Regions from separate parts of the Acidilutibacter cellobiosedens genome, predicted to be linked through region 2. Evidence: a T-box and tRNA genes for the amino acid it is inferred to sense, from the RefSeq annotation. Region 2 holds a T-box; the other holds one or more tRNA genes.
What was found. The T-box of region 2 lies ahead of ileS (isoleucine--tRNA ligase). A T-box ahead of a tRNA ligase gene usually reads a tRNA of that ligase, here a tRNA-Ile.
Positions count from the first base shown of each region.

Region 1: it has a tRNA-Ile gene. The T-box ahead of ileS (isoleucine--tRNA ligase) is inferred to sense a tRNA for this amino acid. The anticodon was not compared.

Region 1 is NZ_CP035282.1:2,525,231-2,540,508, forward strand. It holds gene EQM13_RS12175 (hypothetical protein) at 107-1,519, opposite strand; gene EQM13_RS12180 (ribonuclease H-like domain-containing protein) at 1,661-2,668, shown strand; tRNA gene EQM13_RS12185 (tRNA-Phe) at 2,776-2,848, opposite strand; tRNA gene EQM13_RS12190 (tRNA-Ile) at 2,853-2,929, opposite strand; tRNA gene EQM13_RS12195 (tRNA-Pro) at 2,965-3,038, opposite strand; tRNA gene EQM13_RS12200 (tRNA-Val) at 3,051-3,123, opposite strand; tRNA gene EQM13_RS12205 (tRNA-Trp) at 3,147-3,221, opposite strand; tRNA gene EQM13_RS12210 (tRNA-Ile) at 3,240-3,316, opposite strand; tRNA gene EQM13_RS12215 (tRNA-Pro) at 3,352-3,425, opposite strand; tRNA gene EQM13_RS12220 (tRNA-Val) at 3,438-3,510, opposite strand; tRNA gene EQM13_RS12225 (tRNA-Trp) at 3,534-3,608, opposite strand; tRNA gene EQM13_RS12230 (tRNA-Ile) at 3,627-3,703, opposite strand; tRNA gene EQM13_RS12235 (tRNA-Ser) at 3,720-3,810, opposite strand; tRNA gene EQM13_RS12240 (tRNA-Ser) at 3,823-3,912, opposite strand; tRNA gene EQM13_RS12245 (tRNA-Lys) at 3,922-3,997, opposite strand; tRNA gene EQM13_RS12250 (tRNA-Gln) at 4,016-4,093, opposite strand; tRNA gene EQM13_RS12255 (tRNA-Arg) at 4,101-4,177, opposite strand; tRNA gene EQM13_RS12260 (tRNA-Gly) at 4,188-4,261, opposite strand; tRNA gene EQM13_RS12265 (tRNA-Tyr) at 4,280-4,365, opposite strand; tRNA gene EQM13_RS12270 (tRNA-Thr) at 4,366-4,441, opposite strand; tRNA gene EQM13_RS12275 (tRNA-Asp) at 4,994-5,070, opposite strand; tRNA gene EQM13_RS12280 (tRNA-Val) at 5,135-5,210, opposite strand; tRNA gene EQM13_RS12285 (tRNA-Glu) at 5,217-5,291, opposite strand; tRNA gene EQM13_RS12290 (tRNA-Met) at 5,379-5,455, opposite strand; tRNA gene EQM13_RS12295 (tRNA-Leu) at 5,471-5,557, opposite strand; tRNA gene EQM13_RS12300 (tRNA-Asn) at 5,571-5,645, opposite strand; rRNA gene rrf (5S ribosomal RNA) at 5,649-5,765, opposite strand; rRNA gene EQM13_RS12310 (23S ribosomal RNA) at 5,830-8,761, opposite strand; tRNA gene EQM13_RS12315 (tRNA-Ala) at 8,803-8,878, opposite strand; rRNA gene EQM13_RS12320 (16S ribosomal RNA) at 8,963-10,492, opposite strand; gene EQM13_RS12325 (selenium metabolism-associated LysR family transcriptional regulator) at 10,812-11,726, shown strand; gene EQM13_RS12330 (aminopeptidase) at 11,841-13,262, opposite strand; gene EQM13_RS12335 (response regulator) at 13,276-13,935, opposite strand; gene EQM13_RS12340 (sensor histidine kinase) at 13,932-15,098, opposite strand; gene EQM13_RS12345 (chemotaxis protein CheW) at 15,115-15,278, opposite strand, start outside.
Region 2 is NZ_CP035282.1:3,036,327-3,051,604, reverse strand. It holds gene EQM13_RS14710 (NAD(P)H-dependent amine dehydrogenase family protein) at 1-263, shown strand, start outside; gene EQM13_RS14705 (BaiN/RdsA family NAD(P)/FAD-dependent oxidoreductase) at 491-1,720, shown strand; gene EQM13_RS14700 (Cof-type HAD-IIB family hydrolase) at 1,731-2,546, shown strand; gene EQM13_RS14695 (sugar-binding transcriptional regulator) at 2,778-3,743, shown strand; gene EQM13_RS14690 (transcriptional regulator GutM) at 3,757-4,110, shown strand; gene srlA (PTS glucitol/sorbitol transporter subunit IIC) at 4,190-4,711, shown strand; gene srlE (PTS glucitol/sorbitol transporter subunit IIB) at 4,728-5,708, shown strand; gene EQM13_RS14675 (PTS glucitol/sorbitol transporter subunit IIA) at 5,724-6,080, shown strand; gene EQM13_RS14670 (NAD(P)H-dependent oxidoreductase) at 6,329-7,621, shown strand; gene EQM13_RS14665 (thiamine pyrophosphate-dependent dehydrogenase E1 component subunit alpha) at 7,720-8,682, shown strand; gene EQM13_RS14660 (alpha-ketoacid dehydrogenase subunit beta) at 8,696-9,688, shown strand; gene EQM13_RS14655 (2-oxo acid dehydrogenase subunit E2) at 9,700-10,722, shown strand; gene lpdA (dihydrolipoyl dehydrogenase) at 10,765-12,453, shown strand; T-box leader at 12,523-12,736, shown strand; gene ileS (isoleucine--tRNA ligase) at 12,796-15,278, shown strand, end outside.

The DNA.
Region 1 (15,278 bases), 510 kb from region 2:
ACATATAAAAAAAATATATAACAAAAAATAGGTATTACAAAACTACCGTACAGTAGTCTTGAAATACCTACTTCTTGATAAAGATAAAAAAGAGTTGTTACATAAATTATTTATCCTTTTCTATACTATCTTGAACCATTGCATATAAGATGTTTTGATAATATTTTGCTTCTTCATAGGAAGTAACGGAACTATCCAATGCAATATTTATATAACTCATCAAATCGTCAATATTATTAAAAACATATGGAATCTCAGCCATCAAATTCCTCATCCTGATTTTTCTTTGTACATTATTGCTGGGCAAATTTCTAAAAATATATTGAATAAAATTTTCCGTAATTTGTTCGGAATCATCTAATGTCATAGGATCTCTTTGATTATGAGGCAAAAATCCTAAACTATCTAATTTCATATCATTTAAATAATAAATAATCTCTTCAATTATAATCAGATCCCGGTTCAATTCTTCATCGGCTTTTTCCCTAAAAATATGGTCTTCATCCAATTTTTCTAAATTCTTAGCTCTTTCTTTTATATTATCGTAAACATCTTTGGATTTTTCTTTAAGGAGGGTAATTAAATGTTCTTTATTATTTTGATTATTATTCCAATATAAAGCCCATTCCGATAATATCTTTTCATCTATATTGTTTTTAATTAAATCCTTTGTACTAAATATTACAATTAATTTATTGATTAAGATTCCTAATATTCCAACAAAATGTATAAGATCTGTAATGCTATTCTTTATAACCGTCAAATCTTCAAAAGATTTTTTTAATTCATCATTGGAACATTGCTCATAATTTTTTACCTTAAATTCTTCGATTCTTCTAAAATAATTATCAAATTTTACACCATAACTTCTTTCCATGGTACCATTAAAGATAATTTTATATTTCTCAATATAAAATTCTGCTGCCTTTTTAGGAAACCCCTTAATCTCCTCTTTCAAAGAATCTCCTATAATATCTGAAAATTTATATTTTGTTATTCTGAAAGGTAATATTTTAACAATATTAAAAATTAAATCATTCAATTGTTCTTGGTCTTTTATATTGTCATTTAAGTAATAATAGATGTTTTTAAAAAATGTATATGAATTTTCGGGCCTTGTATCTTCTGAGCTAAATTTATCTTTTATATAACGTTTTTCAATATAATAATTTATGTTTTCAAAGATATAATCAATTTCAATATCATAAGCAGATAAAGAATTTAATATTTCGCAAATTTCTTTCCTCTGATTTTTTACAAGCTCAAGTTTTGATTCAGAACTTTTTAGCTGTTCTTCTATATTTAATCCGATATTTTTTATCTCATTATACAGAGAAACTATATCTTCCCCTTCTTTTCCGTTATTATTTTTTATTCCTTCCAAATCATTTTCCTGTTCTACACTATCCGAAAGGACTAAAAAGTTTTCCAAAAAATCATATAAAGCAACTAATCCAAAATTATTTTTTTGTGCATTGTTTATTTCCAAAAAAGATTTTTTTATGTCTTTAATTTCCACTGCAACTCTCCTCTCAATATAAATAATATTTGATACAAAAGTTAAAAAAGTCTATAATTTATTTGACATCTTATTTAATTATAACACTTTTATTTAATTTAATAAGTAAAAAATATTTGAGTATACGTTAAGAGGTGAAAAATGAAAAACTATATTAATACAGAGCCTATATCCATAGATACAAAAAAATATTTCGATACAGATAAAATATGTTTTTTAGACATTGAAACCACGGGGTTCAGCAGAGAAAAAAGTTTTATATATTTAACCGGAATACTTCTTCCTCATAATGGTCATCTTTCAGTTAATCAGATTTTCATTGATAATCCCAATGAAGAAGACGAGCTTTTAAAAGAAGTAATGAAAATAGCGGAAAGATATAAATATATAATTACCTATAATGGGGACAATTTTGATCTTCCTTTTTTAAATTACAAATATAAAAAATATAATATTGATTATAAAATTTCTTATGATAAAAGTATTGATCTATATAGGATAATTAAAAAAGAAAATGATTTTTTAGGCCTTAAAGATTTAAAGTTAAAATCCGTCGAAAAATATCTTAATATATTCAGAGAAGATAAAATTAGTGGAAAAGAATGTACAAATATGTACTATAAATATATGAATCAAAGAAATGAGGATCTAAAGAGGAAAATACTACTTCACAATTATGAGGACATAAAAAATTTACCTAAATTGTTATCCATATTTAACATAATAGAAGATAAGAAAACTGTAGAAATGTCAGTTTCTTCCAAACCCTTTAAAATAATATTAGAAGAAATGAATATTCAAGATGAATCGTTGGAAATCAAATTTCAATGGCATGGGCTGAAAAATATTCCTATCATATATTTTGATGAAAACTTCAGTTTAAAATACGATCCCACTAATAAAGAGGGAATATTAATCTTACAATCAAATCAAGGTTTATTGTCAAACAACAAGAAATGTCTTTATTTAAATTTATCAAATTTTCCTGAATTGAAGCCTATTAAGGACAGTACCTCCTTTTGCCTTCCTGAAAACATAATATTATTAAAAGCAGATAAAATCTTAATTACCGATAATATCATAAATATAGTTAAAAATATAATAGCTTTTATTGTAAAAAAGCCTTCTATTGAAGCATTAATAAATTAAGGAAGCCTTTTTTGAAACCCATTTACGGAAAATTTATATTAAGGAAATTATAATTTTCCTATGGATTATAAAAAAAATAGACTTATAACATTTAAGTCTATTTTTAGTGCCCAAAGGCGGAATCGAACCACCGACACGAGGATTTTCAGTCCTCTGCTCTACCTACTGAGCTATCTGGGCAAAATGGTGGGCCTTCAGGGACTCGAACCCCGGACCTGCCGGTTATGAGCCGGACGCTCTAACCTACTGAGCTAAAGGCCCTCAATTTTTGAAAAATAATCATATAATTCTTCTAATCGGAGTGGTGGGATTTGAACCCACGGCCTCATGGTCCCGAACCATGCACACTACCAAGCTGTGCCACACCCCGCTATCTTTACAGTGGGTACAATAGGGCTCGAACCTATGACCCCCTGCTTGTAAGGCAGGTGCTCTCCCAGCTGAGCTATGCACCCTAATCCTAATAATTGTTTACTATTGGCAGGGGTGGCAGGATTTGAACCCACGACATTCGGTTTTGGAGACCGACGTTCTACCACTGAACTACACCCCTTTATAACAAATATAAAAATGGTGGGCCTTCAGGGACTCGAACCCCGGACCTGCCGGTTATGAGCCGGACGCTCTAACCTACTGAGCTAAAGGCCCTCAATTTTTGAAAAATAATCATATAATTCTTCTAATCGGAGTGGTGGGATTTGAACCCACGGCCTCATGGTCCCGAACCATGCACACTACCAAGCTGTGCCACACCCCGCTATCTTTACAGTGGGTACAATAGGGCTCGAACCTATGACCCCCTGCTTGTAAGGCAGGTGCTCTCCCAGCTGAGCTATGCACCCTAATCCTAATAATTGTTTACTATTGGCAGGGGTGGCAGGATTTGAACCCACGACATTCGGTTTTGGAGACCGACGTTCTACCACTGAACTACACCCCTTTATAACAAATATAAAAATGGTGGGCCTTCAGGGACTCGAACCCCGGACCTGCCGGTTATGAGCCGGACGCTCTAACCTACTGAGCTAAAGGCCCCTATTCTTTTACTCTTTGGCGGAGAAGGAGGGATTTGAACCCTCGCACCCCGTAAAAGGTCTACTCCCTTAGCAGGGGAGCCTCTTCAGCCACTTGAGTACTTCTCCTTACAAGCTAAATGGCGGAGAGGGTGGGATTCGAACCCACGCGGGCCAAAGACCCAAACGGTTTTCAAGACCGCCCCGTTATGACCGCTTCGGTACCTCTCCAACAATATATGGTGACCCATCGGAGACTCGAACTCCGGACACCCTGATTAAAAGTCAGGTGCTCTACCACCTGAGCTAATGAGTCATAATAATTTTATAATTTTGGCTGGGGTGGCAGGACTCGAACCTGCGGAAATGCTAGAGTCAAAGTCTAGTGCCTTACCGCCTTGGCTACACCCCAAAATTAATGGTGCACCTAGGAGGATTCGAACCCCCGGCACACGGATTAGAAGTCCGTTGCTCTATCCACCTGAGCTATAGGTGCTAATTTCTTCTGGAGCGGGTGAAGGGAATCGGACCCTCGCAACCAGCTTGGAAGGCTGGGGCTCTACCACTGAGCTACACCCGCACATATATTATTTTTTCATGGTGGAGGGGACTGGATTCGAACCAGTGAAAGCTCAGCTAACGGATTTACAGTCCGTCCCCTTTGGCCAACTCGGGAACCCCTCCTGGAGCTGGTGAGAGGACTTGAACCCCCAACCTACTGATTACAAGTCAGTTGCTCTACCAATTGAGCTACACCAGCAGATTTATTAAATTTCTGCCTTAAAACTACAACACTGCTTATATTAACTGTTCCACTAAGCGATTCACTCCAAATCGAAATACACGATTTGGGTTCTCTGCTTATACCAATTGAGCTACACCAGCAGATTTATTAAATTTCTGCCTTAAAACTACAACACTGCTTATATTAACTGTTCCACTAAGCGATTCACTCCAAATCGAAATACACGATTTGGGTTCTCTGCTTATACCAATTGAGCTACACCAGCAGATTTATTAAATTTCTGCCTTAAAACTACAACACTGCTTATATTAACTGTTCCACTAAGCGATTCACTCCAAATCGAAATACATGATTTGGGTTCTCTGCTTATACCAATTGAGCTACACCAGCATGTTTATTAAATTTCTGCCTTAAAACTACAACACTGCTTATATTAACTGTTCCACTAAGCGATTCACTCCAAATCGAAATACATGATTTGGGTTCTCTGCTTATACCAATTGAGCTACACCAGCATGTTTATTAAATTTCTGCTTTCGATTTCATCATTTGTTATATTGTTTTTAATGGCGACCTGGATGGGGATCGAACCCATGACCTCCAGCGTGACAGGCTGGCATTCTAACCAGCTGAACTACCAGGCCGCATTTTACTTACCATCATTTATATATTATTACTTCTACTCACTTTTGCCACTACATTTTTTATTGGTGGGCACAATAGGGCTCGAACCTATGACCCCCTGCTTGTAAGGCAGGTGCTCTCCCAGCTGAGCTATGCGCCCTCCTTTTGGTGACCCTACCGGGATTCGAACCCGAGTTACCGCCGTGAAAGGGCGATGTCTTAACCGCTTGACCATAGGGCCTCAATAGTTACATATATTTTATTATATTGATATCATAGAACAGAAAAAAATAATAATTTAATTTCTTTATTATTCTATTTTTATAAATGGTTGCGGGGGTTGGATTTGAACCAACGACCTCCGGGTTATGAGCCCGACGAGCTACCAGACTGCTCTACCCCGCGATATAACCACCCTAATGCCGGGAACCGGAATCGAACCGGTACGATCTTTTAAGGACCGCAGGATTTTAAGTCCTGTGCGTCTGCCTGTTCCGCCACCCCGGCTTATCTTTTCTTTTGGCTCTTGGGGTGGGGCTCGAACCCACAACCTACCGGTTAACAGCCGGTTGCTCCGCCATTGAGCTACCCAAGAATGTTCTGGCAACGTCCTACTCTCCCAGAGCGTTTCCACTCAAGTACCATCAGCACTGAAAGGCTTAACTTCTGTGTTCGGTATGGTTACAGGTGTTTCCCTCTCGTCTTTGTCACCAAATACTTTTTCCTTTTTTCCTTTTACTTCCTTACCCTTTTCCCTGAAAACTTTGAAGAAGAATCTTTAGGTCAAGCCCTCGACTTATTAGTTTCTCTCAGCTTAAAGTATTACTACTCTTCCACCTGAGACCTATCTACCAGTTCGTCTTTCTGGTGTCTTACCTCCTTTGCGGAGTGGGAAATCTCTTCTTGAGGTCTGCTTCGTGCTTAGATGCCTTCAGCTCTTATCTTTCCCAGACTTAGCTTCTCAGCTCTGCCTCTGGCGAGACAACTGATTCACCATCGGTCTGTCCATCCCGGTCCTCTCGTACTAAGGACAGCTCCTCTCAAATTTCCTGCGCCTGCGACGGATAGGGACCGAACTGTCTCACGACGTTCTGAACCCAGCTCGCGTGCCTCTTTAATGGGCGAACAGCCCAACCCTTGGAACCTATTTCAGCCCCAGGATGAGACGAGCCGACATCGAGGTGCCAAACCTCCCCGTCGATGTGAACTCTTGGGGGAGATAAGCCTGTTATCCCCAGGGTAGCTTTTATCCGTTGAGCGATGGCCTTTCCACTCGGTGCCACCGGATCACTAAGTCCAAGTTTCCTTCCTGCTCCACCTGTATGTGTCGCAGTTAAGCTCCCTTCTGCCTTTACACTCTTCGTACGATTTCCAACCGTACTGAGGGAACCTTTGAGCACCTCCGTTACTCTTTGGGAGGTGACCGCCCCAGTCAAACTGCCCAACTGACAGTGTCCCTGTACTGGCTTCACAGTACTTGGTTAGAATTTCAATATCATAAGAGTGGTATCCCACTTTTGACTCCATAAATGCTGGCGCACTTACTTCTCTGCCTCCCACCTATTCTGTACATATGATATCAAAATCCAATGTCAGCCTACAGTTAAGCTCCATGGGGTCTTTCCGTCCTGTCGCAGGTAACACGCATCTTCACGTGTACTACAATTTCACCGGATCCCTTGTTGAGACAGTGCCCAAGTCGTTACACCTTTCGTGCGGGTCGGAACTTACCCGACAAGGAATTTCGCTACCTTAGGACCGTTATAGTTACGGCCGCCGTTTACTGGGGCTTAAGTTCTAAGCTTCGTATTTCTACTGACTCTTCCCCTTAACCTTCCAGCACCGGGCAGGTGTCAGCCCCTATACTTCGTCTTTCGACTTCGCAGAGACCTGTGTTTTTGGTAAACAGTCGCTTGGGCCCTTTCACTGCGGCCGGATTATTTCCCAGCCGTTTGGCCTTCTCTTCTTCCGGCACCCCTTCTCCCGAAGTTACGGGGCTATTTTGCCGAGTTCCTTAACAAGGGTTCTTCCGTGCGTCTTAGGATTCTCTCCTCGCCTACCTGTGTCGGTTTCCGGTACGGGCAATCATATACTCGATAGTGCCTTTTCTTGGCAGTTTGGATTCGGATGCTTCGCTACTTCTTTTTTCGCTCCCCATCACCTCTCATAACTCTTTCACGGTTTTCCCTATGAAAGCTTACTTCAGGCTTAGACACACTTTTCCATCTGTGTGCTCATCTTATCCTCCTGCGTCAGCACCTCTCTCTAACGCATATTCTTGGTACAGGATTCTCAACCTGTTGTCCATCGCCTACGCCTTTCGGCCTCGGCTTAGGTCCCGACTTACCCTGAGCGGACGAGCCTTCCTCAGGAACCCTTAGGCTTTCGACGGGCAAGTTTCTCACTTGCCTTTTCGCTACTCATGCCAGCATTCTCTCTTCTGTTTCGTCCACTACTCCTTTCGGTATAGCTTCTTCCTCACAGATTGCTCCTCTACCGATATTTCTATCCCACAGCTTCGGTGTCAGGTTTAGCCCCGGAAATCTTCGGCGCAACGTCACTTGACCAGTGAGCTATTACGCACTCTTTAAATGTATGGCTGCTTCTAAGCCAACATCCTGGTTGTCTCCGTAACTTCACATCCTTTGCCACTTAACCTGCACTTTGGGACCTTAGCTGGTGATCTGGGCTCTTTCCCTTTTGACTACGAAACTTATCTCCCGCAGTCTGACTCCTATTTCTATGAGTATGGCATTCGCAGTTTGATAGGTTTTGGTAACACTTTGTGCCCCTTTACCATTCAGTGCTCTACCTCCATCTCACTTTCCATAAGGCTAGCCCTAAAGCTATTTCGAGGAGAACCAGCTATCTCCGGGTTCGTTTGGCATTTCACCCCTACCCACAGTTCATCCGATAGTTTTTAAACACTAATCGGTTCGAGCCTCCACGGAATTTTACTTCCCTTTCACTCTGACCATGGGTAGCTCACCCGGTTTCGGGTCTACTATATGCAACTTTCGCCCTATTCAGACTCGGTTTCCCTACGGCTCCGCAGCTTCACTGCTTAACCTTGCTGCATATCGTAACTCGCTGGCCCGTTCTACAAAAAGTACGCAGTCACACTTTCTAATAGTGCTCCTACTGCTTGTAGGCATAGGGTTTCAGGTTCTTTTTCACTCCCCTCCCGGGGTTCTTTTCGCCTTTCCCTCACGGTACTATTCCTCTATCGGTCATCGGTTAGTATTTAGCCTTGGGAGGTGGTCCTCCCTGCTTCCCACCGGATTTCTCGTGTCCTGTGGTACTCTGGTTCACAACTGTCGAGTTTCTTTGTTTCGCCTACAGGGCTTTCACCTTCTCTGGCGGAACTTCCCAGTCCCTTCGGCTGCTTTTCTTCTCTCCTTATGTTGTGTCCTCAACCCCGAAGGTTTAACCCTCCGGTTTGGGCTCTTTCCTTTTCGCTCGCCGCTACTCTGAAAATCGATTTTTCTTTCTCTTCCTTGGGGTACTTAGATGTTTCAGTTCCCCCAGTCTCCCTTCATTCACCTATTTATTCAGTGCATGATGCCTGAGGTTTGCTCAGGCGGGTTCCCCCATTCGGATATCTCCGGATCTATGTCTGTTTGCGACTCCCCGAAGCATTTCGGCGCTTACCCCGTCCTTCTTCGGCTTCCGATGCCAAGGCATTCACCCTATGCCCTTATTTGCTTGACCTACTTCTTTTCTTCTTCTTTACTTTTCAGTTCTCAAGGTTCTGGTGGAGATGAGGAGATTCGAACTCCTGACCCCCTGCTTGCAAGGCAGGTGCTCTCCCAGCTGAGCTACACCCCCAAAGAGTTAAAACCATATTATATTAATATTTCCTATTAATATATTATTTATAAATTAATACAGTGGGAATTAAATTCTCCTTAGAAAGGAGGTGATCCAGCCGCACCTTCCGATACGGCTACCTTGTTACGACTTCACCCCAGTCATTAACCCTGCCTTCGACGGCTGCTCCCCTTTCGGGTTCGCTTACCGGCTTCGGGTATTGTCAACTCCCATGGTGTGACGGGCGGTGTGTACAAGACCCGGGAACGCATTCACCGCAGCATGCTGATCTGCGATTACTAGCAACTCCAGCTTCATGCAGGCGGGTTGCAGCCTGCAATCCGAACTGGGATCGGCTTTTTGGGATTTGCTTCGCCTTACGGTGTCGCTTCCCTCTGTACCGACCATTGTAGCACGTGTGTAGCCCAAGACATAAAGGGCATGATGATTTGACGTCATCCCCACCTTCCTCCGATTTATCACCGGCAGTCCTTTTAGAGTCCTCAGCTTTACCTGTTAGTAACTAAAAGTAAGGGTTGCGCTCGTTGCGGGACTTAACCCAACATCTCACGACACGAGCTGACGACAACCATGCACCACCTGTCTCCTCTGTCTCCTAAAAGCCATATATATCTCTATATACTTCAGAGGGATGTCAAGCCTTGGTAAGGTTCTTCGCGTTGCATCGAATTAAACCACATGCTCCGCTGCTTGTGCGGGTCCCCGTCAATTCCTTTGAGTTTCAATGTTGCCATCGTACTCCCCAGGCGGAGTGCTTATTGCGTTAGCTGCGGCACTGAGCTTTGACACCCAACACCTAGCACTCATCGTTTACGGCGTGGACTACCAGGGTATCTAATCCTGTTTGCTCCCCACGCTTTCGTGCCTCAGCGTCAGTTTAAGTCCAGAGAGTCGCCTTCGCCACTGGTATTCCTCCTAATATCTACGCATTTCACCGCTACACTAGGAATTCCACTCCCCTCTCCTTAACTCAAGCTGAACAGTTTCATATGCTTATTAAAGTTAAGCCTTAACCTTTCACATCTGACTTGTTCAGCCGCCTACGCACCCTTTACGCCCAATAATTCCGGACAACGCTCGCCCCCTACGTATTACCGCGGCTGCTGGCACGTAGTTAGCCGGGGCTTCCTCCTCGGGTACCGTCATTATCTTCCCCTAGGACAGAGCTTTACGATCCTAAAACCTTCTTCGCTCACGCGGCGTTGCTGCATCAGAGTTCCCTCCATTGTGCAATATTCCCCACTGCTGCCTCCCGTAGGAGTCTGGACCGTGTCTCAGTTCCAATGTGGCCGTTCACCCTCTCAGGCCGGCTACCCATCGTCGCCTTGGTAGGCTTTTACCCTGCCAACCAGCTAATGGGACGCGAGGTCATCTCACACCGATATTCTTTAACTTACTCTGCATGCGCAGTGTAAGTATCATAGGGTATTAATCCCGGTTTCCCGAGGCTATCCCCTTGTGCGAGGCAGATTCCTCACGCGTTACTCACCCGTCCGCCGCTAAGGAATACGTATTCTTCCCGAAGGCTTCCTAAGTATTCCTTCGCTCGACTTGCATGTGTTAAGCACGCCGCCAGCGTTCGTCCTGAGCCAGGATCAAACTCTCAATTTAAAGTTTGCCTTTGCTCTTATCAAACACTAACTTCTTTTTTACAACTTGTTTTTTACTCAAATTTATTCCCACTGTTTAATTTTCTTGGTTCATTGTTGACCTTCTTACTATAGCATAAACAGCTCTCTTTGTCAAGGCCAACATTCTTTATTTTTTATGATTTACAATTGATGCTCTTTTTTGTGACAACTATTTTAATATACCAGCTTAAAATTCATTTGTCAATAGAAAATTAAATTTTATTATTATTTTTTTACTTTAAAAATATACTCATTATCTGATAATATATAATTAGAATTTGAAGAAAGCGGTGATCTTTTTGGATTTAAGACAATTAGAAACTTTCATAGAAGTTGCAAATTTGAAAAGCTTCTCAAAAGCTGCCGATAAATTGTACATTACTCAGCCCACTGTAACAAACCATATACAAAACTTAGAAAAAGAGATGAAAACTTCTCTTATAAATCGCTCTGGCAAAAATATATCATTGACTCCTTCTGGAACCATATTATATGAATATGCTATTAATATAATTAATTCATGCAAGATGGCTAAATTCAAATTGGAATCCTTCAAAGGTAAAATACAGGGACATTTAGACATCTTTTCAAGTACTATTCCCAGTAAATATGTACTTCCAAACATTGTATATAATTTTCTTTTAACATATCCTGATGTAACTTTCTCCTTAATATCCAAGGATTCTAAAAGTATTATAAAAAGTATCCTGGAAGGGCAGAGCGATTTTGGAATAATAGGGACGAAACACTGTGCTAACCAATTAGAATATATTGATTTAATGGAAGATAACCTTTTTTTAATTACTCCTAACATCAAAAGGTTTTCTTGCCATAACTATTCTACATTAGAAAAAAATATACTCTTAAAAGAAAAGATAATAATGAGAGAAAAAGGTTCGGGTGTAAGAGAATTAGTAGAAAGGCAGATGGAACTAAATTTCTTAAATTTAAAGCAACTAAATATAATAGGATACGTTGAAGATACGGAAATAATAAAAAAACTTGTTTCCTTAGGAGCAGGAATAAGTTTTCTTTCGGAAATATCTGTAAAAGATGAAATTCAGCAAAAAAAAATTAAAATATTCAACATTGATGGATTCAATCTTAATAGAAAATTTTATTTTGTATACCATAAAACCAGACATCTATCACCTTTAAGCGAAGCCTTTAAAAATTTTACCTTAAATTATATAGCATCCAATATTAATAATTAGTAAAAAAATATATATAACTGAAAAAGGGGCCGGTACATAATCGGTCATTATTAGTTGTACCAGCCTTTTTATTTATTGAAATCTCAAGTATTTAAAGCATATTGGTTTCAACTTTTATTTAGACAAATAAAAATATTTATATCCCTTGTAAGTTTCATAAACGTCCCCTTTACTTACTATCTCATAAGGAGCATGCATACTCAAGACAGGAACTCCGCAATCCACTACATCCATTCCATAATTAGCTAAAATATATGCGATAGTTCCTCCTCCTCCTTGATCTGTTTTACCTAATTCTCCTGTCTGCCATACGACTTTATTTTCATCAAATATTCTGCTTACATAACCGATAAATTCTGCATTTGCATCATTAGAACCACCTTTTCCTCTTGAGCCGGTATATTTAATTAAACTAATACCATTACCAACTACGGCAGAATTGTTTTTCTCAAAAGCCTCCGGATAATTCGGATCAAATCCTGCTGCAACATCAGCAGACAACATTCTTGAATTTGATAACGTCCTTTTAAATTTAATTAAGTTTGAATCTTTACCTAAAATTTCTGCTACTGCATTTTCAAAAAATTGAGAATGCATTCCGGTGCTGCCTACACTCCCGATCTCCTCTTTATCCACAAATAAACCTACGGATGTTCTTTCCGGGATATCCATATCTAATATTGCCTTTAGAGAAGTATATGCACATACTCTATCGTCATGACCATAAGAAGATATAAGACCTCTGTCCAATCCTACGTCTCTTGCCTTGCCTGAAGGTACCGCTTCTATTTCTGCCGTCAGAAAATCAGATTCGGTTATTCCATATTTCTGGTATAAAGTATTCAATATATTAAGTTTTATTTTATTATCCAAATCCTTCTCCTTATAAGGAATACTTCCTGCAATAATATTAAGCCCTTCTCCTGCTATTCCTTCGTCAAGAGTCTTAGCCATCTGGTCTTTAGCCAAGTGAATTAATAAATCCGTTATTAGAAATACAGGGTCCTTTTCATCTTCTCCTATTTCAACTTCTATTTCTTCCCCATTCTTCTTAATTACAATTCCATGAAGAGATAAAGGAATGGAAACCCATTGATATTTCTTTATTCCGCCATAATAATGGGTCTTAAGCAAAGCTAAATTTGAATCCTCATAAAGAGGAGCTTGCTTCAAATCAAGCCTTGGCGAATCTATATGAGAGCCGATTATATTCATTCCCTTTTCCATATCTTCCTTTCCTATGACAAAAAGTGCTACTCCCTTATTTTTATTATTAAAATAAATCTTATCTCCGGCTTTTATCTTCTTTCCAGTTTCTAATATTTTTTCTAATGGTTTAAACCCTTTTTCTTCAGCCCTTCTGATTATCTCTTTAGTTGCTTTTCTTTCAGTTTTTCCGACATTTAAAAATTCTTTATAATCCTCACCCATTTGAAAGATCTTGTTGAACTCATCTTCTTCAACATACTCCCAAGTATTTTTATGTTTTAAGAATAATTCCTCCTGAAGCATTTTCCCTTTACTCTTTTCACTCATTTAAATCCCACCTTTATATTTTCTTTATATTATTTTTATAAGCAAATATGGCTGCTTGGATTCTATCATTTACTTTAATCTTCTTAAATATATTAGAAACATGATTTTTAACAGTTTTTTCGCTTATGTATAATTTATCTGCTATCTCTTTATTGTTAATTCCTTCTGCCAAAAGGGTGAGAACTTCATATTCTCTTCTGGTTAAAGACTTAATCTTAGCTAAATCTTTATTCTCCTCTCCTTTTGAATTAATCTCATCAACAAGCATCGAAGCAATACTGGGCTGTATATAAGTCTTACCGGCATAAACGTCTTTAATGGCTTTGACCAAACTGTCCGAATCAGAATCTTTTAAAATATATCCATTTGCTCCAATTTTCATAGTCTCAAAAAGATATTCCCGAGCATCATGAATAGTTAGCATAATAATTTTAGATGTTTGTCCCATATCTTTCAATCTTCTTAATACTTCAATTCCATTTAATTTGGGCATATTTATATCCAATAATATAACATCAGGCTTACATTCTACTGCCTTCTTTATGGTCTCTTCCCCGTCTCCGGATTGAGCGATAACTTCAATATTATTTCCCAGCTCTAACAATTGCTTCAGTCCCTCTCTCATTAAAACATGATCGTCTGCTATCATCACTGTTATATTCTTACCTTTCATACGTATAGTTCCTCCTCTACAAATGGTATATAAAAATAAAGTTTCGTTCCCTTCCCTGGAGACGACTTAATTTGTAATTCACCATCTAATAATTCAATTCTTTCACGCATACTTATTAATCCAAATCCATTTTTCTTCGGCTCATATTCAATATGTTTATTATCGCAATCAAACCCAACTCCATTATCCGAAATAATTACATTTAATCTTGACTTTGCCTTCTCTACCATAATAGAACAAATACTTGCCTGAGAATGTTTTTTGACATTGGCCAGAGCTTCTTGAATTACTCTAAAAACCGCAACTCCTATAGTCGAATTAACATCGCTTATGTCGCCGATAACGTTTAACTTTACAATTATACTGTTTTCTTTCATATAATTATATATATATCTCTCCAACGTCGGCTTCAATCCTAAGTCGTCCAAAGACATAGGTCTTAAGTCATAAATTATTTTTCTTACATCTTTAAGGGTTTCTCTTACTATTGTTTTCAAGTTGCCGAGTTCAACCTTTGCTCTCTCTTTATCTAAATCCTGTAACTTTTCACACAGCTCTGCTTTTATCAAAATATTTGCCATGGATTGAGCAGGCCCGTCATGAATGTCTCTTGCGACTCTTTCCCTCTCTTCTTCTTGTCCTTCGATTATTTTAATACCTAAATATTGACGTTTCCCCAAGTCATCTATAGTTAAAAGGATTTGATCGGTATTTTCTTGAAGATATTTTACTGCAACTCCGATTTTTTTATTTACATTATCTGCCTTTTTCATAATGTCAAGATTGGCCTTAAGTCTTAATTCATACTCATATCTTCTTTCCAGCAAAGTTCTTTCTTTTTCTCTTAAGAGAATAAGTTTTATTCTTAAATCATTTGCTTCTTCATAAGCATCCTTTATATCCTGCTCACTATATATGTCAAAATTTTTACTAACGGTAGCAAGCTTAAACCTGGCCTTTCTTTCTTCAATTTCAGCAAAATCTACTTCCTTGGTTGTATTATCCACCAATTTTTTTATATCCGATAGTTCTTCTTCTATCCTTGTATATTCCTTTTTGATATTTTCCGATATATCAATTATTTCCTCTCTTCCTGTTTCAATAGCGTTAATTGTTTGATGAAATACATCATTGATCCTCTTTATGTTTAAAGAATCACTCATTACATACACCTCTAAACTAAATTTTCATCTGCTCTATTTCACTTTTTTCACTATCATTAAGAACTTTTTCTAAATCGATAATAATTATAAGCCTTTCTTCACTTAATTTTCCCACCCCTATTATATATTTTCTATCTATACTTGAAATAATATCCGGTGCAGGATCAATCTCATTGTCAT
Region 2 (15,278 bases):
TTCATACTCATCAGGGAGTTGATTTGGAACTTCAATGTATTGGGAAAGTATATCGTAAATCCGATGGAGATATGTGCGATTGGAAGATTATAGGGGAACCTAATGTGGTATTTTCGGTGGAAAAACCGGATACAGTTGCTCATACTTGTGCAACTATTGTTAATAGAATTCCAACAATAATTAATGCAAAACCGGGATATGTAACAGCCGAGAAAATTGATAATTTACAGTATTTAACTTATCCAATGCATACCTATCTTTAACAGGGTTGTTTATTAAACGGATGTTTGAAATAATACGAAAAAAGTTTGGTGTACCGTAAAATTTAAATAATAACACTATTTCGGGAGGTAGAACACATAGAAAATATGTACTATCTCCCTTATTTTTAGTTTAGACAAATTATATTTAATATTTTTAAAAGAATGATTCATTTGATAATAATTTTTTGGTATAATAATCATTGATTATGTAAAAAGGAGTTTTTATTATGTCAAAAAAAATAATAGTTATAGGAGGAGGAGCTTCGGGAATGATTGCAGCTATTGCTGCCAAAAGAAAGGGAGCATTAGTTACAATACTTGAAAGAAACCCCAGAGTCGGTAAAAAGATACTTGCGACGGGAAACGGAAGATGTAATTATACTAATATGGATATAGATATTAAAAATTATCATGGAGAGAATCCTGAATTTGCAAGATATATTTTGTCTCAGTTTGGCGCAGATAAAACTATAGATTTTTTTGAAAAATTAGGCATAACTCCTACAGTGGAAGAGGGGGGAAAAGTATTTCCTATGTCTCTTCAAAGTTCCAGTGTGTTAGATGTTTTAAGAATGGAATTGGAGGAGTTGAAAGTAGAGACAATATGCGATTTTTATGTAAAAAGTGTTAAAAAAATTGAAAACGGGTTTATAGTCAGATCGGAAAAGGGAACAAGTCTCAGAACTGATAAAATAATATTGGCTACAGGAGGAAAATCTATGCCTTCGTCAGGTTCGGATGGCAATGGATATGAACTAAGCAGATCCTTGGGACATAAAATCACAAATATATTTCCGGGCTTGGTACAATTAAAGACAGAGGAAAGATTATTAAAAGAGGCAGACGGAGTCAAGATTATAGGTAACATTAAACTTGCCAATCATGGATGTATACTTAGAGAAGAAAGAGGAGATATACTTTTTACCAATTATGGTATATCAGGTCCTCCTGTTCTACAGATATCGAGAGAAGCTTTGGAACTGATTAATATGGGGCAAAATCCGGTTGTTATTATTTCGATTATTAATGATAGGACAAAAGAGGAATTAAGAGAATATCTGAAAAAAAGATTTAGTTATAAGCCCAAAAGAACAATGGAAGAAAGCCTTATTGGACTTATAAATAAGAGGCTTATAGGAATAATGCTTAAAAAAACCGAAATTGACAGAAGAAAATCAGCAGGAAATATTACCAAAATGGAATTGGAGAAGATAGTTAATATTCTTATGAATTGGGAAATGAAAATTATAGGGAGCAAATCTTTCCCAAGCTGTCAGATAACAGCCGGAGGAGTCTCCACAGATGAAATAAACTCGAAGACTTTAGAGTCGAAGATAATCAAAGGGCTGTATTTTTCGGGAGAATTGATAGATATTGACGGAGACTGTGGAGGCTTTAACCTTCAATGGGCTTGGGCTTCAGGATATATTGCTGGCGAAAATGCAGCCTTAGATTAAGGAGGAAAAAATGTTTAAAATATTAACTTTAGATTTAGACGGAACACTTCTCAACCCCAAACATAAAATATCTGAAAAGAATAAAAAGATTATACATGAATTAAATGAAGAGGGAGCAAGAATTATATTAGCTTCAGGAAGAGAACCTAATTCTATATTACCGTTTAATCATGAGTTGGGGATAAAGGATTTTGTTATAGGATTTAATGGAGGAATTATTTCAGACTGGACAGGGGAAAATATAATTTATGAGAAAAAACTTGATTCTAAAATAGCAGAAAATATAATAAAAAATTGTCAAGAAGGGGATATCTGTACCTTTGTATTCATCAAAAATAAGATATATGTGGACAGTAAAAAGAAAGAGGGATATAACATTTTTGACTCATATACTGCATCAGGACTTAATAAAGTAGATAACATATATAAATTTATAGATGATAATAATTATTGGGACAGAATAGGGAAGCTGCTTTTATGTGATGATAATAAAGTATTGGCATCATTTAAAGATAAAATGGAAAAAATATTTGGCTCAAAGCTATCATTTGGATTTTCTCTTCCTTATTTTTTAGAAATTTGGAATCCTGAAGTAAGCAAAGGGAAGGCTATACAAGTAATAAGCGAAAAGCTTAATATAGACAGAAAAGATATAATGGCAATCGGTGACGGAGAAAATGATATTTCTATGATTAAGTTTGCCGGTCTTGGAGTGGCTATGGGTAATGCATTGGAATCAGTAAAGAAAGAGGCTGATTATATAACTCTTTCCAATAGAGAAGATGGAGTGGAATATGTAATTAAAAAATATTGGAGAGGCGAATAGCCTCTTGATTTTTTAGCCTTATTTTAAATTGTTAAATTTCAATCAATAAATTGATTTTTATTTACTTATAAAAGTTTTTTAAAAATTTTTTTATTGAATTTATTGTGTATATCATATAATTAAATAGTGAAAAAATAAACATAACTTGACAACATAAAAAATTGTTGATATTTTATAAGTAAATTATGAAAATAATTTAATATATTGAAAAAAAATTCAAGGATGGTTGGTATGAGTAAAAATAATTATGATATTAGACTTATGGTTAAATGTGCGCAGATGTATTATGATGAAGGATTAAATCAAGGAGAAATAGCAGAAAAATTGCAAATTTCTAAATCTTCTGTTTCAAGAATATTATCATCCGCAAGGAATGAGAATATAGTGAAAATTTCCGTAGTTAATCCTATTAAAAATCAGTATATTGATTTGGAAAAACAGATGGAAAGAAAGTTTAAATTGAAAGAGGTAATCATAGTTGACAGTATGACTAATGAGCCGGAAGAGATAAAGAGAGAGCTGGCAAGGGCGGCAGCAGAATACTTAAAACGGGTAATTAAAGATGACCAAATAATAGGAGTGACTTGGGGAACAACTTTAAGTAAGATTCCTGAATATGTGAAAAATGACAGGAGAAATAAAGTTACATTTATTCCTTTGGTCGGGGGAGTTGGTGAAACAAATATAGAAATTCATTCAAACAGTATAGCTCTTGAACTCTCTAAAAAATTCAAGGGAGAAAGTAGAATGTTGTATGCTCCTTCCATAGTTGACAATGAAGATAGAAAGGAAATCTTTATTCATGATAAAAATATACAGGCATTTTTTGAATTAATGAAAAAAGCAGATATTGCTTTAATGGGAATAGGTTTTCCTCTATTAAATACCTCTACATTGATCGAAAGCGGATATTTTACATTAGATGATATTGAAGATTTAGAAAGACAAGGAGCTACTGCCGATATTTGTTCCATGTTTATTGATAAATACGGAAGCGGAGACAAATTTGAACTGAATAAAAGAATTATAGGAATCAGCTTAGAGTCATTAAAAAAAGTTCCTTTAAAGATAGGAGTGGCAGGATATATAGAGAAGAAAAAGGCAATTTTGGCTTCTATAGCAGGAGGATATGTAGATGTTCTAATTGTTGACAGCAAAACGGCGGAAGCAGTTCTTGATTTATCATATGCATTTTGATAGGGGTGAAATAATGAGCGATTTAACAAAGGTTATAATATTTATATTTTCTATGTGGATATTGCAGGGAATTCTCTCTTATTTTCAGATAAGAAATTTTAAAAAAGTAGTGGGAACTATGAAAAAAGAAGGGAAATTACTAATCGGCCAACAAAAAGGAAGAATATCTCAGGGAATAATTGTTATATTAGCCGTGGATAAAGACAATAAAGTGGTGAATGCTCAGGAGATGAGGGGAATAACAGTATTTGACAGATTCAAAGTAAAGGAAGAATTCATAAATAAATCCATTGACGAGATAAAAAAAGAATTACCTTCTTTAAAAGATAAAAAGACAGCTATGGCATTGAAAAAAGCGTTTGATTAAATATAAAAAGTTTATTAATTATAGGCGAAAGGAGGGTAGATTTTAATTATTAATTTAAAAATAAAGGGGGAATATGTAAATGAAAACTCTTGCAAAGATAGCTGAAGGATTTATATCTTTATTTCAGGCAGGCGGAGAAAATCTTGTTGGGTTAATAACAGGAATACTTCCGACTCTTATTGTATTGATAACATTCGTAAATGCGTTGATAAAAATCATAGGGGAGGATAAGGTTCAAAGAGTTGCTCAAAAGGCCACAAAGAATGTATTTTCAAGGTATATTATACTTCCGTTTATATCCGTGTTCTTTTTGACCAATCCCATGTGTTATACTTTTGGAAAATTTTTAAAGGAAAAGTATAAACCAGCTTTTTATGACGCGGCAGTATCTTTTGTACATCCTATAACAGGGCTGTTTCCTCATGCTAACTCCGCGGAATTGTTTGTCTATCTGGGAATAGCGCAGGGAATACAGAAATTAGGTTATTCCCAGGGAGACCTTGCTATAAGGTATTTTGTAGTAGGACTCATTGTTATATTTATTCGCGGAATTACTACAGAGTTTATTACTAACAAGATGTTGAGCAAAAAACAGGTATAAATAGGAGGGAAATATTATGGAATATAAAAGCGTAAAAATAGAGAAAGGCCCGGGAGGTTGGGGAGGTCCTTTAATTATTTCTCCAAAGTCCGGAAAGGACAAGATAGTATCTGTTACTGGTGGGGGAATTTCCGATGTGGCACAAAGAATAGCGGATTTAACCGGAGGAGTAACGGTAGATGGGTTTAAAACATCTGTGCCTGATGAAGAAATTGCAGTGGTTGTTATAGATTGTGGAGGTACTGCAAGATGTGGTGTATATCCGAAAAAAAATATCCTGACGGTTAATTTAGTACCTGTAGGGCAATCGGGACCTTTAGCTAAATATATAAGAGAAGATGTTTACGTATCTGGGGTGGGGTTAAAGGATATAGTTTTAACGGAAGAATTGGAAGAAGAAACTCGTGAACACAATAATCAGGGCAGTACTGATACTGTGGCTATAGAAAAAGAGGTATACGCAAAAAAGGGCAATATAATTGAAAGAATAGGAAAAGGGACAGGAAAAGTAGTCGGAATATTTTATTCAGCGGGGAAAGAATCGATAGATTCTGTAATTAAAAATATACTTCCCTTTATGGCTTTTGTTTCTATGCTTGTTGGGATCATATTGAAAAGCGGTATAGGAGATATTATTGCTAAATTTGTAGCTCCCTTCTCCGGAAGCTTAGGCGGATTATTAGTTATATCCCTTATAGCAGCAATTCCCATACTTTCTCCATTGCTTGGTCCTGGAGCTGTTATAGCACAAATAGTAGGGGTACTTGTAGGTGTGGAAATAGGTAAAGGCAATATACCTCCCCAATATGCACTTCCTGCGTTATTTGCTATAGATCCCCAGGTAGGTTGTGATTTTATCCCAGTAGGGCTTAGCTTAGGTGATGCAGAACCGGAAACAGTGGAAATAGGTGTTCCAGCTATATTATTTTCCAGACTGATTACTGGACCTATATCGGTAATTATTGCTTATTTATTCAGCATCGGACTATATAAATAGAATAGGAGGATTTTTATGAAATACTCGGTAACAGTGGTAGGAATGGGGGAAATGGTAAAAGATCTTATTGAAGAAAATATGCTAATACTGTTTAACGAAAATGCTCCGGATGAATTGGCTGAAATTTCAGTTCTTCATACTATAGATAAGATGAAAGCAGATGTAGAAATTGGAGATACAATTGTAATCGGCGATAAGAAATTCACAGTTACCGCTGTTGGCGATGAGGCTAATAGGACTTTAAAAGAATTAGGCCATTGTACTTTTAAATTTAAAAATTTCAACGAAAAGGAATTGCCCGGAGTAATAATATTAGAAGGCAAGCATAATATAGAAGATATAAAGATAGGAGATATCATCTCCATATATTAGATGTATATCTCCTCAAAATAATAATTAATTCTATACCATTATAACAAAAAATAGATATATAGATATAAAAAAAGCCATAATTTCCTTATAAATTTTCTGTTAAATTGGTTTTGAAAAAGCCCTTTTATATCTGTTAGTCGGAAGAACAAAAGTTGACTATATTATATTTTAACTATATAATCATCTTGAAATAAAATTAATAGTATGAAATTTTTTTCAATAATATGCTGAGAAATGGAGGAGTAAAAATGTTGGGACTGAACACAAGATTGGCTAAGTTAGAAGAAGAAGGCAAACAAATAAAGGTTGGACTGGTAGGAGCAGGACAGATGGGAAAAGGGATGGTCAGCCAAACTATGTTGATGAAAGGTATGATTCCTTCTCTTGTAGTAGACATAAATTTGGATAACGCAGTGGAAGCTTATACATTAGCTGGCATTAGAAAAGAAGATATAATTATAGCAAATACCCTTGAACAAGTAAATAGGAGTATAGAAGAGGGGAAATATGTAGTTGCTCAGGATTTTGACTTTGCCGCAAGGGCAAACCTTATAGATGCGGTAGTAGATGCTACAGGAGTTCCTGATATCGGTGCTAAATTGGCGATGGATTCTATATTCAACAAAAAACATATCGTAATGCTCAATGTGGAAGCAGATGTGGTCATAGGACCGATACTTAATAAATTTGCTCAAAATGCAGGAGTAGTATATACAGGAACGGCAGGAGACGAACCGGGGGTTGTGAAGGAATTGTATGATTTTGCCGACGCAGCAGGGTTTGATGTCCTTGCTATAGGAAAAGGCAAAAATAATCCGGTAAATTTGGAGTCAAATCCAGATAGTGTTTATGAACAAGCCTTAAAATCAGGTGTAAGTCCTAAGATGTTGACATCTTTTAAAGACGGAACTAAAACCATGGTGGAATTGACATGCATGGCTAATGCTACAGGATTCATACCCGATATAAGAGGAGCTCATGCACCATCGGCTACCGTAAATGAGCTGACAGGTATTTTTAGATTAAAAAGTGAGGGCGGCATTTTAAATCAATACAGAATTGTAGATTACGTTAATGGAATTGCTCCGGGAGTATTTATAATAATAACGAGTAAACTTCCTCAGGTTCATCGTGAAATGCAATATTTAAGTATGGGACCTGGGCCAAATTATGTTCTTTATCGTCCATATCATCTTACAAGTCTTGAAACTCCATTAACCGTTGCAAAAGCTGTCTTAGATCATCAACCAACAATTATACCTATGGGTAAACCTATAGCGGAAACTATCACTATAGCTAAAAAGGATTTGAAGGCAGGAGAAAAATTTGACGGGTTAGGAGGATATACGGCTTACGGAAGTGTTGATACTTATGAAAATGCTAGAAAGGATAATTTGGTACCCTTCGGCTTGATAAATAAGAATGCTGTTGCTAAAAGGGACATAAAAAAAGGCGAAGCTATATCCTATGACATGGTCAAACTGGATACTACAACTTTGATATATAAACTAAGGCAGATACAGGAAGATCTTATAGGATAGAAAATTTATTAACGGAAATATATAAAAATGAGAATTGGAATAGGCCATTCTCATTTTTATATATAATGAATATTTTTAATAAAACAGGAGGAATATATATGACTTATATTGATAAAGAGACAATATTGGAAATGTATAAGAGAATGAACCAAGCAAGGGCGTTTGAGGAAAAGGTGAGTTACTTTTTTGCAAGAGGGATGGTTCATGGGACAACTCATCTTTCCGTCGGAGAAGAGGCATCGAGTGTTGCAGCTTGTATGGCATTAAATAAGGATGATTTAATCACGTCAACTCATAGAGGGCATAGTCAGGTTATTGGGAAAGGAATAGATTTAAATAAAATGATGGCTGAACTTTTGGGGAAATATACAGGATATTGCAAAGGTAAAGGCGGTTCCATGCATATAGCAGATGTAGAAGCAGGAAATTTGGGAGCTAACGGAGTAGTCGGGGGCGGACACGGAATAGCTGTAGGTGCAGCGTTGACTCAGCAGATGAAAAAGACCGGAAAGATTGTCCTGTGTTTCTTTGGGGATGGAGCTTCCAATGAAGGAAGTTTTCATGAATCGCTGAATTTGGCATCTGTATGGAAATTGCCGGTGATTTTCTATTGTGAGAATAACTTATACGGTATGTCGGTACCGGTAAAAAATTCAATGAATATCAAGGATATAGCAATAAGGGCAAAGGCTTACGGAATTCCCGGATATGTAGTAGACGGAAACAATGCAATAGATGTTTATAATTTGATAAAGGAAGTGTCTGAGTATGTAAGAAGCGGGAAAGGGCCCGTACTGGTTGAAAGTAAAACATACAGATGGCTGGGACATTCAAAGTCCGATGCTCAAGTGTACAGAACAAAGGAAGAAGTAGAGGAATGGAAAAAGAAATGTCCCATTAGGAGATTGAGAAAATATATATTGGAAAACAATATAGCAAAAGAAGAAGAGTTAAATGATATAGAAAAAACGGCTAAGGATCAGATAGAAGAGGCTGTGGAATTTGCAAACAACAGTCCAAATCCACCGATTGAAACTGTGACTGAAGACGTGTATGCATAGGAGGGAGAAGGAAATGGGACAGATGAAAGAAATGACTTATAAAGATGCAGTTAAGACGGCAATGTGTGAAGAGATGAGAAGAGATGAAAATGTATTTCTGATGGGAGAAGATGTAGGAATATATGGAGGAGCTTTCGGAGTATCTGTGGGAATGTTTGAAGAGTTTGGGAAGGATAGGGTAAGAGATACCCCCATATCTGAAGCGGCCATAGTTGGAGCTGCTGCCGGAGCGGCGGTTACCGGGATGAGGCCTATTGTAGAAATAATGTTTATGGATTTTACCACTATTGCTATGGATTCCTTAGTCAACCAGGCAGCAAAAATGCGCTATATGTTTGGAGGAAAAGCAAAAGTTCCAATGGTTTTGAGATGTCCGGGAGGGTCGGGAACAGGAGCGGCAGCCCAACATTCTCAAAGTTTGGAAGCGTGGTTTTGCCATGTACCCGGACTTAAAGTAGTGGTACCGGGAACCCCGAAAGATGCAAAAGGGCTTTTAAAAGCAGCCATAAGGGATAATAATCCTGTGGTATTTGTCGAACAGAAGACATTGTATAAGGTTAAAGGCCCCGTTCCCGAAGATGAGGATTTTATAATCCCATTAGGGGAAGGGGAAATTAAACATGAAGGAAAAGATGTAACAATAGTGAGCTACGGGAGGATGCTTCCGAGAGTGATAAAGGTTGCCGAGGAAATGGAGAAGGAAGGAGTAAGTATAGAAGTAGTAGATCCGAGAACATTGGTCCCTTTAGATAAGGAAATGATAATAAATTCTGTTAAAAAGACGGGAAGATTGATATTAGTAAATGAAGCAGCTAAAACAGGAGGGTATTTGGGAGAGATAGCTTCTGTTGTAACGGAAAGCGAAGCCTTTGATTATTTGGATTCGCCTATAATCAGACTTGCGGGTTTGGACGTGCCAATACCATATAATCCCGAATTGGAGAAGGCAGTAGTACCGAGTGAAGAACAAATAAAATCTGCAGTAAACAAGACATTGAATAGATAGGAGGCGAAAGTATGGATATGCAGAAGGAATTTTTAGATATTCCGGGGAAAGTGAGAGCGACTCCTGCCGCAAGAAGAATTGCAAAAGAGAGGGGAATAGATTTGTTCAAAATTAAGGGGACTGGCCCTAAAGGCAGAATACAGGAAAAAGATGTTGTGAATTTTAAACGGGATTCACTAAAAGTTACTCCCCTTGCACGAAGGATTGCGGAAAGTGAAGGAATAAATTTGGCCGATATTAAAGGAAGCGGCTCGGAAGGTAAAATAATGAAGGAAGATTTACTAAAGGCTAAAAAAGAAAAAGACCTGAAACAAAAGCCTGTGGAAAATTTAAAAAAAGAAATTGAGGTAATTCCTATGTCAAATATGAGAAAGATAATCGGAGAGAGGATGTCTCAAAGTTTTTTTTCGGCTCCTACCTTTACTTTGAACACTGAAGTCGACATGACTGAGGTAAAAAAATTAAGAGGGGAAATAAAAGAGGATATAATGGAAAAAACTGGGGAGAAAGTCACTATTACGGATATAATCCTTACTGCGACAGCTAAAGCTTTAAAAAATCACCCGATGATAAATGCAAGTTTATCGGAAGACGGACAAGGTATTATCATTCATGATTATGTAAATCTGGCAGTAGCGGTGGGAATGGAAAAAGGACTTCTTACTCCGGTAATAAAAGATGCGGATAAAAAAAGTTTAACTGAAATGGTCATTGCTGAAAAGGATGTCACTGAAAGAACAATGAATATGAAATTGTCTCCTGATGAATTACAGGGAAGTACATTTACGGTAAGTAATTTGGGAATGTATGGAATTACTCATTTTAATCCTATTATCAATCCTCCTAACAGTGCAATATTGGGAGTAAATGCCATAGTAGACAGAATAGTGCCTGTGGGTGGTCAGCCGGTAATAAGATCCATAATGACATTAAGCTTAACGGTAGATCATAGGATTATAGACGGATTAATCGGAGCTAAATTTTTAAAGGAATTAAAATATCTGTTGGAAAATCCGTTATTGATTTTGGTTTAAAATTGATGTATTAATTGTAATGCAAAAAGGGAGGGTTTTATATTGGCAACGGAAATAATAATGCCCAAAGCAGGTATGGATATGCAGGAAGGGCAGATAATCAAATGGCATAAGAAAGAAGGGGATTATGTAGAAAAAGGCGATGTTCTCCTTGAGATAATGACGGATAAGGTAAACATGGAAGTAGAGGCTGAAACTTCCGGTTACTTACTTAAGATATTAAAAAATAAAGGAGAGGTAGTTCCCGTTATAGCAACCATAGGGTATATTGGAGAAAAAGACGAGGACATATCTCAAATTGTAGGATTTCAATCTTTATCTAAAGGGAAAAAATCGGAAGCCATTTCATCAGATAATAATATGTATGACGTAATAATAATAGGAGGAGGTCCGGCTGGATATGTATCGGCTATTAAATCGGCTCAGATGGGGGGAAAGGTAGCCTTAATAGAAAAGGATATTTTAGGAGGAACTTGTTTAAACAGAGGATGCATTCCTGCCAAAACATATCTTAAAAATGCTGAAATAATTCACGAAATAGAAAAAGCAAAAAAAAGAGGAATAATTATCTCAAATCCTGAAGTTAATATTGATATGGAAAGGACTGTGGAATTAAAGAATCAAGTGGTTAAGACCCTTACGACGGGAGTTCAGGGACTCTTAAAGAGTAACGGAGTGGATATATATAATGGAATAGGAAGATTAACAAAAGGGAAAAAGGCATCTATAAATGGTAACAAATTAATTGAAGGAAAGAAGATCATATTGGCAGGAGGCTCCAAAGCTGCCAGAATAGATATTCCTGGGATAGAAAGTAAATTAGTCCTTACCAGTGATGAAATACTTAATTTAAAGGAAATTCCAAAGGAACTGGTTATTATAGGCGGAGGAGCAGTGGGAGTAGAATTAGGAGCGGTGTTTAGTTCTTTTGGAAGCAAAGTGACCATAATAGAGATGATGGATAGGATAGTATCCAACATGGATGAGGATATATCCACGCTTTTGGAGGATTCATTAATAAAAAAAGGAGTTAAAATTTTAACCTCAGTTAGACTTCAAAGAATAACAGAAAAGAATGAGAAATTGGTCATTGAAGTTGATAAAGGAGAAAGTATGACAGCGGATAAAGCACTTCTTTCCATAGGGAGAATTCCTGATTTAGAAGGAGCTGGAGATATTAAATTTGAAATGGAAAAAGGAAGGATTAAGGTTAATGATTATATGGAAACCAACGTAGAAGGAATATATGCTCCGGGAGATATAAACGGCAAGAGAATGCTTGCTCATGCAGCATTCAAAATGGGAGAAGTTGCGGCTGTAAATGCTATGGGCGGGAGAGAAAAAATAAATTTGAATTGTGTACCCAGTTGTATATATACAGTTCCGGAGGCTGCATCCGTAGGTCTTACTGAAGAAGAAGCAAAGAAAAGTTATAGTATTTCTGTAGGAAAGTTTCCTTTTGCCGCCAACGGAAGGGCATTATCCTCAGGAGAAACCTCGGGATTTGTAAAAGTGATAGTTGATAAAAAGTATGGGGAAATATTGGGAGTCCACATAATAGGACCTTCAGCATCGGAAATAATAAATGAAGCATCATCACTTATGGCTATGGAAATAACCGCATATGAAGCGTCGGAGATTGTTCACGGTCATCCTACATTTTCCGAAGCTTTACAAGAAGCATGTGCTGACAGTTTAGGAAGAGCTATACATCTTCCTAAAAGAAAATGATTTTTAAATTTTTTAATCCTTGACAATATATCATCTTTGCGGTATCATGGTTAAAATGGAATTTAATATTTAAAAGCTGTGAAAAGGAGAGTATTAAAGGCTGATTAGCATACAGAGAAGATAGTCATAAGGTGAAAGACTGCTCTAAACCCTTTAAGAAGATCACCTTGGAGCTGTTTGCCTGAATAAGAGTAAGGCAGTACGCCTAAAGCGTTATTTGAAATGAGTGATAAGGTTTCATACCTTATAAAGTGGGTGGTACCACGGAAATTTCGTCCCTAAGTTTTAAAACTTAGGGACTTTTATTTATATTCACAAAAACTATTGGAGAGGATGAAAATAGTGAAAAGATTTGAAGAATTTAAAAATTTACCTGTCAGTGAGCAAGAAGGAGAGATATCTAAATATTGGGGAGAAATAGATCTTTTAAAGAGGACCGTTGATGAAAGGGACGAAAATAATCCTTTTATATTTTATGAAGGGCCTCCTACAGCTAATGGAAAACCTGGCATACACCATGTTATGGCAAGAACATTAAAGGATTCGGTATGCAGATATCAGACTATGCTGGGACATCAGGTGAAAAGAAAGGCAGGATGGGATACCCATGGGCTCCCCGTGGAAATTGAAGTTGAAAAACAGTTGAAATTGAATAACAAACAGGATATTGAGAAGTATGGCCTTGAAAAATTCAATAAAAAATGTAAGGAATCCGTATTTAAGTATGAAAAGCTGTGGAATGATATGACTCAGAGAATGGCTTATGAAATTGATCTGAACAATGCCTATATTACTCTTAAAAACGAATACATTGAGTCGGTATGGTATATATTAGATAAGTTTTTTAAAGAAGGTCTTTTGTATGAAGGCCATAAGGTACTTCCATATTGTCCGCGTTGTGGTACCGGTCTTGCTTCTCATGAGGTGGCACAAGGCTATGAGGAAATAAAAAGCGAGACCGTGATAGTAAAATTTAAAAGAAAGGACAGAAATGAGTACTTTCTTGCTTGGACCACAACCCCATGGACTCTTCCGAGTAATGTATCATTGTCGGTAAACCCTGAAGAAGATTATATAAAGGTGAGAGAAGGAGAAGAAATATACTATTTGAACAAAAAACTTGCCGATAAGGTACTGAAAGGTGACTATGAAATTCTTGAAGAAATGAAAGGAAAGGCTTTGGAATATATTGAATATGAGCAATTGATGCCTTTCGTTAAAACAGATAAAAAAGCCTTTTTTATAACGATTGCTGATTATGTAACTACGGAAGACGGTACAGGAATAGTACATTCAGCTCCCGCCTTCGGAGAAGATGATTATAATACGGGAAAGAGGTATGGATTGCCTGTATTAAAGCCCGTAAATGAAGAAGGGAAATTTACAGAAACCCCTTGGAAAGGGAAATTTGTGATGGATGCGGATCCTGATATTATTCGATGGCTGAGGGAAAACGGAAAACTTTATAAAAAGGAAAAAATAGTCCACAATTATCCTCATTGCTGGAGATGCCATACACCTCTTTTATATTATGCAAAACCAAGCTGGTATATTGAAGTAACTAAATTTAAGGATAAGCTCATAGAGAATAATAACGGAGTAAAATGGTATCCTCCTTTTGTGGGAGAGAAAAGATTCGGAAATTGGCTGGAGAATTTGAACGATTGGGCAATTTCAAGAAGCAGATATTGGGGAACTCCTTTAAATATTTGGAGATGCAATAGATGTGGGCATATTACAAGTGTAGGTTCTATAAAGGAACTTGTGGATAGATCTATTGAAGATATAGATGAAAATGTTGAATTACACAGACCTTATGTGGACGATATACATTTAAAATGTGATAAATGCGGAGAAAAAATGACAAGGGAAAAGGATGTTATTGATGTTTGGTTTGACAGCGGAGCAATGCCTTTTGCCCAACACCATTACCCTTTTGAAAATAAGGAGAATTTTAGCACACTATTTCCTGCGGATTTTATATGTGAGGGAATAGATCAAACAAGAGGATGGTTTTATTCTCTTCTTGCCATCTCTACATTTATGACCGGAAAATCTCCCTATAAGAGAGTACTTGTTAATGATTTGATATTGGACAGAGAAGGCAAGAAGATGTCTAAGTCAAAAGGTAATACTGTTGATCCTTTCCAATTGTTTGATAAATATGGTGCCGATGTTTTAAGGTGGTATTTATTATATGTATCCCCACCGTGGACTCCGACAAAATTCGATGAAGACGGATTAAGAGAAGTGGAAAGCAAGTTCTTTAGAAGTATAAAAAATGTATATAATTTTTTCGCACTATATGCGAATACCGATGAAATCGATCCGAGGGAATTTGATGTTCCTTATGAAAAAAGATCGGAACTGGATAAATGGATATTGTCCAAATACAACAGCATGTTGAAATCAGCCAGAGAGGGTATGGATAATTATGATTTAACTAAGGTAGTAAGACTTATTCAGGAATTTGTTGTGGAAGATCTGTCTAATTGGTATATAAGACGTTCCAGAAGACGTTTTTGGAAGACGGAGTTGGATGAAGATAAAAATGCGGTCTATAGTACAACTTATGAGATACTTTTAGGAATAAGCAAAATAATAGCACCATTTGTACCATTTATTGCAGAGGAAATATACAGAAATTTAACAGGCGGAATTTCTGTTCATTTGGAACTCTATCCCAAAGAAGAAGAAAAATTGATAGATCTAAAGTTGGAAGAAAAGATGGATTTGGTAAGAAAATTGGTAGGATTGGGAAGGGCCTCAAGAGAAAGCGTGAAAATTAAGGTCCGTCAACCTTTGAAAGAAGTAATTCTTGATGG